DNA from 2 places in the Micromonospora sp. NPDC005298 genome. Region 2 is predicted to be linked to the other one. Evidence: riboswitches for the same ligand, from Rfam matches in the RefSeq annotation. Region 2 holds a riboswitch; the other holds the start of a gene.
What was found. Region 2 has a riboswitch for cobalamin ahead of ABZS77_RS08245 (ribonucleoside-diphosphate reductase subunit alpha). Riboswitches for the same ligand answer to the same signal wherever they lie in the genome.

Region 1: it holds a riboswitch for cobalamin, as region 2 does, so the genes downstream of both, cobN (cobaltochelatase subunit CobN) here and ABZS77_RS08245 (ribonucleoside-diphosphate reductase subunit alpha) in region 2, are expected to answer to the same signal.

Annotation. Positions count from the first base shown of each region.
Region 1 is NZ_JBEXGP010000016.1:82,826-87,240, reverse strand. It holds gene cobN (cobaltochelatase subunit CobN) at 1-1,704, opposite strand, end outside; cobalamin riboswitch at 2,003-2,132, opposite strand; gene ABZS77_RS21150 (hypothetical protein) at 2,378-2,713, opposite strand; gene ABZS77_RS21145 (RNA polymerase sigma factor) at 2,842-3,417, shown strand; gene ABZS77_RS21140 (hypothetical protein) at 3,410-4,117, shown strand; gene ABZS77_RS21135 (hypothetical protein) at 4,192-4,415, shown strand, end outside.
Region 2 is NZ_JBEXGP010000002.1:752,770-757,184, reverse strand. It holds gene ABZS77_RS08255 (ROK family protein) at 1-688, opposite strand, end outside; gene ABZS77_RS08250 (MFS transporter) at 730-1,956, shown strand; cobalamin riboswitch at 2,030-2,247, shown strand; gene ABZS77_RS08245 (ribonucleoside-diphosphate reductase subunit alpha) at 2,441-4,415, shown strand, end outside.

The DNA.
Region 1 (4,415 bases), on a different contig from region 2:
GTCGATGACCACGGCGTGCGCCCGGCGTTTGGCCTGGGTGCCCTCGCCGGGGTCGTTGACGATGAACGGGTAGACCAGCGGCAGATCCGCCAGGACCGCGTCGGGCCCGCAGTCGGCGGCCAGGCCCAGCCCCTTGCCGGGCAGCCATTCCAGGGTGCCGTGTTTGCCCAGGTGCACCACGGCGTCCGCGCCGAAGCCGCCGTCGGTGACCGGGGCGGCAAGCCAGCGGTACGCGGCCAGGTAGTGGTGACTCGGCGGCAGGTCCGGGTCGTGGTAGATGGCGATCGGGTTCTCACCGAAGCCGCGCGGCGGCTGGATGAGCAGCACCACGTTGCCGAAGCGCAGCCCGGCGAGGACGATGTCGCCGCCGTCGGTGTACAGCTCGCCGGGCGGCTCCCCCCAGTGTTCCCGCATCCGGTCGCGCAGTCCGGCCGGGATCTCATCGAACCACCGCCGGTACGTCTGCGCGGGTATCCGGGCCTCGACGGCGGCCAACTGCTCGGGGGTGAGCCATTCCACGTCGTGCCCGCCCGCGGCGATCAGCGCGTGGATCAGCGCGTCGCCGTCGTCGGGCAGGGGCGCGTCGCCCAGGTGGTAGCCGGCTTCGGCCAGCGCGGCGAGCAGCCGTACCGCCGAGACGGGGGTGTCCAGCCCGACGGCGTTGCCGACCCGGGAGTGCCTGGTGGGGTACGAGCTCAGCACCACGGCGATCCGCTTGTCGCCGTTGGGCACGTACCGCAGCCGGGCGTGGCGTACCGCGATCCCGGCGACCCGGGCGGCCCGCTCGGGATCGGCGGCGTAGACGGAGAGCCCGTCGGCATCGATCTGCTTGAACGAGAACGGCACGGTGACGATCCGGCCGTCGAACTCGGGGATGGCCACCTGCATGGCGGCGTCCAACGGGGACAGTCCGGCGGCGCTGTCGGCCCACTGCTCGCGGGTGCTGGTGAGGCAGAGCGCCTGGATGATCGGCACGTCCAGGGCGGCGAGGGCGCCGACGTCCCAGGCGTCCTCGGCACCGCCGCCGGAGGCCTCGGCGGCGACCGTGCCACCGGCCGCGAGGACAGTGACCAGCAGCGCGTCGCAGCGGGCGAACAGCGCGAGCGGGCCGGCGCTCGCGGTCAGCCCGCGCAGCGAGCCGCAGAAGATCGGCAGGGGGTTGCCGCCGGCCGCCCGCACCGCCTCGACCAGCACGTCGACGAATCCGGTGTTGCCGGCCAGCGCGTGTGCCCGGTAGAAGACGATCCCCACCGTGGGCCGGTACGGGTCGGCCAGGTGCGCGCCGTGCACGCCGTACGCGGGGGTGCGGGCGGGCGGGGCGAAACCCCGACCGGTGAGCAGCACCGTGTCGGACAGGAACCGGGCCAGCTGCCCGAGGTTGTCCGGCCCACCCTCGACCAGGTACGCCAGGGCGTGTGTGGCCACCCCGGACGGCACTGTGGACAGGGCCATCAGCTCCGCGTCGGGCACCGCCTCGCCGCCGAGCACGACAGTGGGCAGTCCGCTGGCGAGCACCGCGGCGAGGCCGTCGGGCCACGCCTGCCGGCCACCGAGGAGGCGTACGACGGCCAGGTCGACCCCGTCGAGCAGGGCGGGCACCTCGTCGGCCGTGAGCCGGGCCGGGTTGGCGAGGCGGTAGTCGGCGTCGCTGGCGCGGGCGGCCAGGAGGTCGGTGTCGGCGGTGGAGAGCAGCAGGGTGCGCACGGCAGGCTCCGGACAGTAACGTCGACACGCTCGCAGGAAGCGGCCTGGCGACGTGGGTGGGCGCGGGTTCGGCGGGTACCGCGATCCGGCCGGCTCACCGGCGCGGGGCCGGCGCCGACGGGCGACGCGGTACGGAACTCAGCGACGAACGGCGCGAGCGCGCGCGGGTACGTGTGCGGGTGCGGGTGCGGCGGAACGGTCGCCGCTCGGGTCACGACGGTGTGCGTCGGTGACAGAGACGTCCTGCGTCATCGGGTCCTCCTCGGGTGTCCACGCCCTGGGGTACATCCGACGGCCGAAGTATCCTGGCTTCCGGATCGACGCTCTCCCCCGGCCTTCCAACCGCAGACACACGGCCGTGACTCACGAGGGGGGATCGCTCCCCGGTGACAGTGGCGGGACCGCGTCGGATTCGCACCGACTTCCTTCACTGCCGTCAGGCCGCGAATGCTGCCACACCGCCGCGCCGCCGGTCAACGCACCCTGCAGGCCACGAGCCGTGGGTCAGTCCGACTCGCGCGGTCCTGCGGCGATGTCGTGAACGGTTCAGCACGCCGGGACGCGTGGTGCGTGACGCACGGCGCGGTGGCACCCGGCACCCGGCGCCCGGCACGGCGGCACAGCACGCGGCGCGCCGCGCGGCCCGGCGGGGCCTTCGCCGACGGCGGCCCGCTCAGCGGGCGTGGCGCTCCGGGTGTGCCCGACTCCACACCCGCATCCGCTCGGGGTAGCCGGTGCGTCCCGCCTCGTACAGCGGCACCGCGTGCTTGCGGGCGATGGCGCCCGCCGCCCGTGGCGTGCCGGTGCGGCGGCGGATCCACTCCCCGTCGTGGGCGATCGCCACCACTGTCGTGTCGGTGGCGGTGGTCTCCGGCTCCAGGTAGAACTCCACCCCCCGCCGGCTGGCGACGAACGCCTCCAGCGCGGCGAGGTCGTCGCGGGTCGCCTCCCGGTCCAGCTTCGTCGGGGTCGCCTCGGCGCCCCGTGCCCGCCGACTGAACCAGCCCATGGCCCCACCCCTCTCCTCGACGCTCCCCCCAGTGCAGCACCAGTTCCTGGCAAAGCCCTGCACGCCGGATGGGAGCAAGCTGACCCCGTACCGGATGGAACCCGCGATCCGCGTGCGGTGTCATGAGGGTGATCGAACCGGAGGTTCCCCTGGACGACCACGTGCTCGTCACCCGCGCCCGGGCCGGTGACCTGGAGGCGTACGACCTCCTGGTCGCCCGACACACCGCGTCCGCGTACCGGACGGCGGTGCTGCTCGGCGCGGGTTCGGACTCCGAGGACATCGTCCAGGAGGCGTTCGTGAAGGCGTACCGCAAACTCTCCCGCTATCGCGGCGACTCGTCCTTCCGGTCCTGGCTGCTGGCGATCGTCGCCAACGAGACGCGCAACCTGCACCGCTCACGCAGCCGCCGCGACGGCCTCGTCCTGCGGGCGGCGGCGGCCGGTCCGGCGTCGGAGGCCGTCGAGGACGGGGCGGTCGACGCGGTCCTCGCCGGGGAGCGGCGCACCGCGCTGGTACGGGCGCTGCGCCAACTGCCGGTACGCGACCGCGAGGTGATCGTCTGCCGGTTCTTCCTCGATCTCAGCGAGGAGGAGACCGTGCGGGCGTTGGGCTGGCCCCGGGGCACGGTGAAGTCGCGGACGTCACGGGCGTTGGCGAAGCTGCGGGGCCTGCTGGACCGCGAGGAGGTCCGACATGGGTGACCTCGAGAGGGAACTCCGCGACCTCTCCACCTGGCTGGAGACAACCGACCCGCCCGAGGTGACCGCACGCGTGCACGCCCGCCTCGCCGCGCCCCCGCGACGCCGGTGGCGGGCGTACGCCGCCGCGGCACTCGCCGCCCTGCTGGTGGCGGTGCTGCCGCCGACACGTACCGCCGTCGCCGACGCCGTAGGCGGCCTGCTGCGCTTCGCGGGCGTCACCATCGCCCCGTCGTCGGGTCGGCCCGCCGGCACTCCCTCGCCGTTGCCGTCGCAGCGGACGTCCGCGCTGGACGAGGCGCGACGGGCGGTGCGCTTTCCGATCCGCGTACCGGCGAAGCTGGGCCCGCCCGAGCGGGTGCTGGTCGCCGATCCGGACGCCACCGGCGCCCACCGGGTGGCGACGCTGCTCTACCGGGGCGGCGCGCTGCGCGTCGACGCCTTCGACGGCCGCCTCAACCTGTCCTTCCACAAGGAGACCGTCCGGCCGGACGCGGAATGGGTCCAGGTCGACGGGGACTTCGCCGTCTGGGTCGGCGGCCCGCACGTGCTGTCCTACGTGGACCGGTCCGGTCAGGTGCACGGGGAGACCGCCCGGCTGGCCGCCTCGACCCTGATCTGGCAGGCGGACGGCGTCAGTTACCGGCTCGAGGGGGATCTCACCAAGCTGGAGGCGATCGACATCGCCCAGTCGATGAGCTAGGAACCCGCCGACCCCGAGCGGTGTCGTGAAGGTGCGTCACACGACGCGGTTCCATCGACGTATCGGAGGGCGACATGGCTGCCTGGGTCAGGTTCACGTTGGGGTCGGTGCTCCTGCTGGCGGGGTGCACGACCGGCGACCGACCCGCCACGTCGGCGACGCCCGCCACCTCGGCCACCTCCGCCACGTCGGCCCCATCGGCGGCACCCGCAGCGGGACCGACAGGCGGGGGCTGCCACTCCCGGGTCGAGACGGGGGCGCTGCCCGACTGGGCGGACACCGGTTTCCACGGCGACGC
Region 2 (4,415 bases):
CCGCGCCACCCAGCCAGAAGCCGCCGCCGATGCCGGACTCGACCATGATCAGGGCCGCGTCGCCGAAGGTCCCGCCGTGCCGCCACGCCTCGGCCGTGACCCCCGCGGTGACGTCCTTGTCCAGGTGGACCGGCAGGCCCAGGTGCGCCTCGGCGAGCTCGCGCAGCGGTACGTCGTGCCAGTGCCGCAGACCGTGGGCGTCCCGGACCAGGCCGTTCTCGTGATCCAGCGGGCCGATCATGCCGATACCGACCCCGGTGAGCCGACCCCGCAGCTCGTGGCCTGCGGTGATCGCGTCGACGCCGGTGCGCAGGGCGTGCAGCAGATGGTCCGGGGTGAAGTCGCGGGGGAGCGGGCTGACCGCCGAGTGGTGCACCGCGCCGGCCAGGTCGACGAGCACCAGCCGCAGTGTGCGCCGGGCGACGTGCGCGCCGACGGCGTACCGGCTGTCGGGGACCAACTCGTAGATGACGGCGGGTTTGCCGATCCCCGGACGGCGGACGCCGGCGGACCGGATCAGGCCGTCGGCGGTCAGCCGGGCGATGACCTTGGAGACCGCCTGCGGGGTCAGGCCGGTCGCGGTGACGACGGTGGACCGCTCGAACGTCGGCAGGGTACGCCCCACCGCCATCACCAGCGCCTGGTTGTAGCCGCGCAGGAACGTCACGTCGGCTGTGGTGCGCGTCATCTCGACACCCTATTACGCAACGCTGTTGCTAAATTCTTCCGGTGGATGGACTGAGCAGAAATCGACGCCTCGCGGCGGTGGCCGCCCTGGCCCTGGGCGGGGTGGCGGTCGGCCTGACCGAGTTCGTGGCGATGGGCCTGCTGCCCGACATGGCGCGAGGCCTGCTCCCGCGGGAGTACGCGCTGTCGCCGTCCGACGCGGTCGCCCGGGCCGGCTGGATGATCACCGCGTACGCGCTCGGCGTGGTCGTGGGCGCTCCGCTGATCGCCGCGCTGAGCGCACGACTGCCCCGCAAGAAGCTGGTGCTCGGGCTGCTCGTCCTGTTCGCCGTCGGCACCGTCGCGTCGGCGACCGCTCCGACGTTCGACCTGGTGCTTGTCGCGCGGTTCGTCGCCGCGCTGCCGCACGGCGCGTACTTCGGGGCGGCGGGTCTGCTCGCGGCGGCCCTGCTGGGCCCCGGCAACGAGGCCCGTGGCTTCGCCGCCGTGCTCAGCGGGCTGACCGTGAGCAACGTGGTCGGCGTACCCCTGATCACCCGGCTCGGGCAGTCGGTCGGCTGGCGTACCGCGTACCTGGTCATCGCGGGGGTCTTCCTGCTCACCCTGCTCGCGGTCCTGGCGGTCGTCCCGGAGGTCGCCGCGGCCGTGGAGAGCTCGCCGGCCGCCGAGCTGCGGGCCCTGCGGACCCGGCAGGTGTGGCTCGTCGCGGCGACCGGGGCGGTCGGGTTCGCCGGCTTCTTCGCGGTCAACACGTACATCGCTCCGGTCACCACCGACGTCGCCGGCCTCGCCGCCGCGACGGTGCCGTGGGCGCTCGTCGCGGTGGGCCTGGGCATGACCGTCGGCAACGCGCTCGGCGGCTGGCTCGCGGACCGGGACCTGCGCCGCAGCATGATCGTCGGCTTCGTCGCGATGATCGTGAGCATCACCGTCTTCGGTCTCGTCGCGGCGAACCCCGTCGGCCTGTTCGTGGGGGCGTTCCTGGTCGGCGCGACGAGCCTGTACCTCGGGCCGGTCCTTCAGGCACGCCTCATCACCGTCGCCCCGGGCGCCCAGCTCATGGGCGCCGCCATGAACCAGTCGGCGATGAACATCGCGAACAGTCTCGGCGCGGCCCTGGGCAGTGTCGCCATCGCCGCCGGCTTCGGCTACCTCGCGCCGGCCTGGGTCGGTGTGCTCCTGGCCGTGCTCGGGTTGGGCCTGGCCGGTGTCAGCTTCACCGTCGAGCGCCGCTCGCGCACCCCCGAGCCGGTCCCCGTCGCAGGCTGAACCGCCCGTGACGGCCGTCACCGACACGCCCGACACCGAGATGTGGGGTGTGACAACTCTGCTGTCCCTATATATGGTGTCGAGCGCAGCTGGTTCGGCCGCTCATCCACAGTGGTCGAGGCAAGAGGGAACCCGGTGGGAATCCGGGACTGTCCCGCAGCGGTGAGTGGGAACGACCGCCGTCATCAGCACTGGGCCGCGACGCGGCCTGGGAAGCGACGGCCAGTAGGGGACCGGCGAGACCGGTCACGCCCGCGAGTCCGAAGACCTGCCAGCGCGCCGTACGCCCGCACCCGGGCGCACGGCGGTCCGAGGCCGCGTGGGACGGCCGACGCCACCTGACCCGCGCCGTGCCGGCGTGGTGTCCGCCGGTGTCTGCCCCCTCGCGTCCGGACCAACAGGTCTCGAACTCTCCGAGGAGCGAGTGGTGACAGTCACCGAGGTAGTCCCGTCCGCCGGCGACACGGCACCGCGCCGGACGCAGATGCGGGTCCGCAAGCGCGACGGCGCCACCGAACCGGTGGACGTCAACAGGATCGTCCGGGCGGTCGAGCGCTGGTCCGACGACCTCACCGACGTCGACCCGCTGCGGGTCGCGACCCGCACGATCAGCGGCCTGTACGACGGCGCGACCACCGCCGAACTGGACCGGCTGTCCATCCAGACCGCCGCCGAGATGATCGGCGAGGAGCCGCAGTACTCGCGCCTGGCCGCCCGACTGCTGTCCGGGTACGTCGACAAGGAGGTCCGCCGGCAGGGCGTCACCTCGTTCAGCGCGGCCATCCGCACCGGTCACGCCGAAGGACTGATCGGTGACGACACCGCCGCGTTCGTGGCCGCGCACGCAGCGACGCTCGACGCCGCCGTCGACCCGGACGGCGACCGGCGGTTCGAGTACTTCGGCCTGCGCACGGTGTACGACAGGTACCTGCTGCGGCACCCCAGCACCCGGCTGGTGCTGGAGACCCCGCAGTTCTGGCTGCTGCGGGTGGCCTGCGGCCTGTCCAGCACACCCGACGAGGCCGTCGACTTCTACCGGCTGATGTCCAGCCTGGCCTACCTGCCCAGCTCGCCGACGCTGTTCAACTCCGGCACCCGGCACACCCAGATGTCCTCCTGCTACCTGGTCGACTCGCCGCGCGACGAGTTGGACTCGATCTACCAGCGGTACGCCCAGGTCGCCAACCTGTCCAAGTTCGCCGGCGGCATCGGCATCGCGTACTCCCGGGTCCGGTCCCGGGGCGCGCTGATCCGCGGCACCAACGGCCAGTCCAACGGGATCGTGCCGTGGCTGCGGACCCTCGACGCGAGCGTCGCCGCCGTCAACCAGGGCGGCCGGCGCAAGGGCGCGGCCTGCGTCTACCTGGAGCCGTGGCACCCGGACATCGAGGAGTTCCTGCACCTGCGGGACAACACCGGCGAGGACGCCCGGCGCACCCACAACCTCAACCTGGCCAACTGGATCCCGGACGAGTTCATGCGCCGGGTCGAGGCCGACGGGATGTGGTCGCTCTTCGACCCGCACGAGGTGCCGGAGCTGCCCGACCTGTGGGGCGAGCGGTTCGACGCCGCGTACCGGGCCGCCGAGGCGCAGGGCCGCTTCGTGCGGCAGGTCCCGGCGCGGGAGCTGTACGCGACGATGATGCGCACCCTCGCCCAGACCGGCAACGGGTGGATGACCTTCAAGGACGCCGCGAACCGGCTGTGCAACCAGACCGCCGACGACGGCAACGTGGTGCACCTGTCCAACCTGTGCACCGAGATCATCGAGGTGTCCAGCGACGCCGAGACCGCCGTGTGCAACCTCGGCTCGGTCAACCTCGCCGCCCACCTCGCCGACGGTGACCTGGACTGGGAACGGCTGCGCGCCACCGTACGCACCGCCGTGACGTTCCTCGACCGGGTCATCGACATCAACTACTACCCGACCCCGCAGGCGGCGGCGAGCAACCCGCGCTGGCGCCCCGTCGGGCTCGGGCTGATGGGCCTTCAGGACGTGTTCTTCGCGCTGCGGCTGCCGTTCGACTCCCCGGCCGCGCGGGAACTGTCCACCCGGATCAGCGAAGAGCTGTACCTGACCGCGCTGGAGACCTCCGCCGACCTGGCCCGCCAGTTCGGCGCGCACCCGGCGTACGCGCAGACCCGCGCCGCGCGCGGCCAGCTCCAACCCGACCTGTGGGGCGTCGAGGGTACGCAGACCGCCCGCTGGGCGGCGCTGCGCGAGCGGGTCGAGGCGTACGGGCTGCGCAACTCGCTGCTGGTGGCGGTCGCCCCGACGGCGACAATCGCGTCGATCGCCGGCTGCTACGAGTGCGTCGAGCCGCAGGTGTCCAACCTGTTCAAGCGCGAGACCCTGTCCGGGGAGTTCCTCCAGGTCAACACCGCCCTGGTCCGCGAGTTGAAGGCCCGTGGCCTGTGGACCGAACCGATCCGCTCGGCGATCAAGCGCGCCGAGGGCT